Regions from separate parts of the Falseniella ignava genome, predicted to be linked through region 2. Evidence: predicted binding sites of a transcription regulator. Region 2 holds the regulator's gene; the other holds the start of a gene.
The links. Region 2 encodes NrdR, which represses ribonucleotide reductase genes. Its sites were predicted from a motif close to ACACNATATATNGTGT; they were not measured.

Region 1: a site for NrdR is predicted at 835-850, ahead of nrdD (anaerobic ribonucleoside-triphosphate reductase). Genes of this name have one in related genera too.

The regions. Positions count from the first base shown of each region.
Region 1 covers NZ_PKHE01000010.1:9,777-12,280, reverse strand. Annotated here, with positions in the region: partial or broken gene CYJ57_RS07810 (hypothetical protein) at 1-575, shown strand, start outside; gene nrdD (anaerobic ribonucleoside-triphosphate reductase) at 925-2,504, shown strand, end outside.
Region 2 covers NZ_PKHE01000018.1:12,197-14,700, reverse strand. Annotated here, with positions in the region: gene CYJ57_RS06405 (DnaD domain protein) at 1-828, opposite strand, end outside; gene nrdR (transcriptional regulator NrdR) at 825-1,319, opposite strand; gene coaE (dephospho-CoA kinase) at 1,358-1,963, opposite strand; gene mutM (DNA-formamidopyrimidine glycosylase) at 1,965-2,504, opposite strand, start outside.

The sequences.
Region 1 (2,504 bases), on a different contig from region 2:
CAACTCAAGAGAGTGAAACAACTACCGAAGAAGTAACTTCGGAAGAAACAACTCAAGAGAGTGAAACAACTACTGAAGAAACTACGGAAGAAGTAACTTCGGAAGAAACAACTCAAAATTCAGAAATAACAGAAGAAGTCGATGAGAAAGAACAGGATGATCACACTGTGGACGTATCGCCAAGAAATATTGAAGAATTAATTGGATTGATTAAGGAATTAACTTATAAGTTAGCTCATTTAGATCAGTATCGTTATCCAAATGCATTGTCGATTGAAGCGATGCACCAACAAATCGAAGTAGCTAAACGGGCACTTAATGAAAAGACGAATGAGGAATCTATTAACAATCTGATTGAAATACTTAAGGCATACAATCGTGAATTTACGCTTAAATCAGGTGCAGCTATTCCATCAGCACAAAAGAGCAGTGTAGAAAGTGGTAAATCACAATCAAATAATCTACCACCGCAATATGGTCATTCAACAATTTCAATATCAGATTTAGCAATGTACAATTTATGGTATTTATTAATACTGACTATAGAGTTAGTCACTGATTATTTAATCCCATAATATTTTGCTTAAACATCCGATGCAAATCGGATGTTTTTTTATATTAATCAAAAATCGTACCTAATGAAAAATTTAATAAGAATATATTTTTCAATAAATCCTAATTAATACTTAAAATAATATCAAAATTAAGTGCCATTCTTATCTTAATTAGTATTACTGATTTTAATTTATCGTTTAAATTAAATTAATTTTACTAAAAGACCTTACACATCAGAATACTAACTAGATATTGTGAAATATAAAAAAAGTTTGATAACCCCTATATATTGTGTATAATTGTATGTGCACACACAACATATTGATTTTTGTGTTATCAGTACTCTATAAATCATATAGGAGGTCTATCATGGAATTAATTCACCAACCACAAACAGCTCAAAAAATTACAAAACGCGACGGACGTCGCGTTAAATTCTACCCGCATTTTATTTATCAATCCATTATAAAAGCGATGGGAGCAAATATTAATAAAGAAGTCGCTAACATCATTGCGCAAAATGCTTTAAATCAAGTCAACGAGTTAAAAACGACTAAGGCAATTCACCAATTTGTCATCCTTTCATTAAAGCATTATAAGCAGTATCAAACGGCCTTAAATTATGAAAACTTTCATACAAAACAATTTAAAGACCGAGAAGATCAACTAGATATTAAGAAAAAAATTACTCAACTCACTTCAGGTAATCGAAAAATGTTAAATGAAAATGCCAATAAAGATAGCCGTGTTTTTAATACGATGCGCGATTTAACGGCTGGAACGAGCGCTAAAGCAATTGGACTCAATCTTCTACCTAAAGAAGTAGCGAATGCACATTTAAAAGGTGATATTCATTTTCATGATTTAGATTATTCACCATATAGTCCAATGACGAATTGTTGTTTAATTGATGTTAAATACATGATGGATCATGGGTTCCAAATTGGCAATGCTGAAGTTGATTCGCCTAAATCAATTAATACAGCTGCCGCCCAAATTGCACAAATTATTGCAAACGTTGCTTCAAGTCAATTTGGTGGTTGTACCATTGACCGAATTGATGAAATTCTGGCACCGTATGCAGAACTGAATTTCAAAAAGCACCTTAAAACTGCTCAGGAATGGTTCCCAGAATCTGATATTATCGAAGAATACGCAAAATCACGTACGCAAAAAGATATTTATGATGCGATGCAAAGCTTGGAATACGAAATTAACACATTATATACCTCAAATGGCCAAACGCCTTTTACGACCGTTGGTTTTGGTTTGGGAACAAATTGGTATGAGCGTGAAATTCAAAAAGCGATTTTAAATATTCGAATTCAAGGCCTTGGTAAGGAAAAACGCACTGCAATTTTCCCTAAATTGGTCTTTACATTGAGAAAAGGGACCAATCTTCAACCCACTGATGTGAACTACGATATTAAACAACTTGCAATCGAATGTGCTACCAAGCGGATGTATCCTGACGTATTAATGTATGACAAAATTTTGGAACTAACTGGATCATTTAAAGCACCGATGGGATGCCGTTCATTTTTACAAGGGTGGCACAATGAAGCCGGAGAAGAGGTCAACGCTGGTCGTATGAACCTTGGGGTTGTTACCTTGAATGTTCCGCGTATTGCTTTAGAATCGAATCAATCTCCTAAGATATTTTGGCAACTGATGGATGAGCGCCTCCAAGTCATTAAAACAGCACTATTATATCGCATTAAACGTACGAAAGAAGCCGTTCCAGCTAATGCACCGATTTTATATCAACATGGTGCTTTTGGACATCATTTGTCTGAAAATGACGAAGTAGATACTGTCTTTAAAAATCGTAGGGCTACAATCTCAATCGGTTATATTGGACTTTATGAAGCTACAGCGTACTATTTTGGACGAAACTGGGAAAATAATCCGACAGCCAAAGCATTTTCTTTAGAAATTGTCAAAAAACT
Region 2 (2,504 bases):
TTGAGCAGATTCATGAAGGGTGTCTTTCTTCGTCCGGATGGTTTTTGCTTCCGCATGCAATTGCTGATAATCAATCGAATCTGATTGAGATTGAATGACTTGATTCAATAACTGATATAACGTCTGTTCATCGAATTGATATAAGGTCTGTAAAGCGTTTAGTTCGTCCATAAACCGAACTGTGAATAATTGATGATTGACACCACGCTTAATCAAAGCGTTAATTACCTTATGTACTGTTTGAGAGACCGGTGTTCTTTTAAAATTTTCGATCGAACTATCGCTATTTTGATCAGACGCATTAACATTTGCCGCAATCCCACTATAAATCGCTTTGAATGGTTGCGTAACTTCTTCAAACTGTTGCAAATCCACTGACGGGGCTTCATTTTCTTGTATCAACTGTTCAAAGTACCCAGGCCCCATATAATGTAGGAGTGCGGTTTTAAGTTGGCTTGATTGACTAAATGCTGCAAAAGTTTTAGGCTTTAATACTTGATAGACAGCGAGTTGATACTTACTTGGCTGATCACTTGATGAATATAAGAATGTCTTTAACAATCCTACCGCCTCAAGTCTTTGACGCGCCCAATGAAAATCTGCCGCTCCCATATTCATTACTTTGAAAATATCTTGATGTTGTAGAGATTCTTGTGGAGAATCAGCTAATGATTCGAGTGTTAAATACAATGCAACTCCCAACGGCCCAACTAGCGGCTGGTACAGTGAAATAAGATGATGAATTTCTTGTCGATTGATTTGCGAAAGTGATTGCACTTGTAATGGTTGAGTAGGATGCATCCGCCAAGCCGAATCATTTATTTTCATGAAAGATCCCCTTTCGAATTCGAATCGGACTCGGCTCGATATTTATCGACCATTGTTTCTAATTCTTTCATAAACATCTCACGCGATTGAAATTCACGATAGACACTCGCAAAACGGATATAAGCGACTTCGTCCAATTCAAAAAGGCGCTCCATCACCATTTCGCCAATCACTTCGCTCGGTATTTCTTGCTTACCAGATTCACGGATTTTCTCTTCAATAGAATCAACTAATTTATTCATCGCTTCTAATTGAATCGGCCGCTTCTCAGCCGATCGAATAATACCTCGCAAGAGTTTATCGCGATTAAATTCTTCACGAACATTATCCCGCTTAATAACGAGTAAAGGAAGCTTTTCAATACGCTCATACGTATTAAAACGATAGCCACAACTTAGACATTCTCTTCGACGGCGAATCGTATCGGTCTCTTCACTCGGTCTAGAATCAATCACTTTAGATGATGTATGATGACACTTTGGGCAACGCATATTGACGCCTCCTTCTAATCAATAATAAATATAGTTTATCACAATGTAATAAGTTTACCTATTCTTTCAAGTTCATTTCTTACTTGCTGATAGGTTTGGGAAAAGGATCCATCATTATAAATAATCCGGTCTGCAACGGTCTTTTTCCATTCTATCGATTGTTGTTGTTTCATTCGTTGTAATGCTTCTTCTTTTGATAAATGATCACGTGCCATTAAGCGCTCTAATTGTATATTTTCCGGCACATAGATTAGCCAAGATTCATCATAAGGGTAATTTTCTTCGGTTTCAAACAGCAAGGGAATATCGATAAAACAAAGCGGTTCCGCTTTCTCTCGGTAATATGCAAGTTGCTGTAGAGTCGCTTGATATATTGCTGGATGCATAATTTGATTTAACTGTTCCAACGCGTCCGAATCGTTAAAGACGAGTTCACCCAATTTTTTTCGATTCAAAGTCTGATCTTGTTGGAGAATGTCTGTTCCGAACCGATCTACAATTGCTTGCCAACAAGGTTGACCTACTTCAACAACTTGACGAGCTACATGGTCTAAATCAATCACCGGATACCCTAGCTCCAAGATAAAACGAGTTACAGTTGATTTTCCTGTCGCAATCCCGCCTGTAATCGCCACAACATACATTTTATCTCTCCTTTAATATTTGACATGTCGGGCACCAGTGCGTCCCGCGTTGAGCTACTTTCATCTTTTCAATCGGGGTCTGGCATCGTGGACAGAGCTCACCTTGTTTTCCATACACAATTAATTGATCTTGATAGCTGCCTGCTTCATCGATAATATTGCGATAAGTTCGGATAGTGGACCCACCTGCAGCAACAGCTCGCTGTAGGACATCGATAATTTGATGATGAAGCCGACAAATTTCGGACTCTGTCAGGGTATTAGCTCGAGTCATGGGATGAATTTGTGCTAAATATAATGCTTCATCTACATAAATATTACCTAAACCCGCTACATAGCGCTGCGATAAAAGGGCAGGTTTAATCATTTGACGACATTCGTGCAATTGTTGAGTAAAAACCTCTAGATCAAACTCACGTTCTGTCGGCTCAGGTCCGAGTTGTCTCGCATCAAAGAATGAATCCAACTCCCCAGCTTCAACCCAATTCATCCGACCAAACTTACGGACATCATGATAATGAAGTTGACTGTTAGCCTCGAA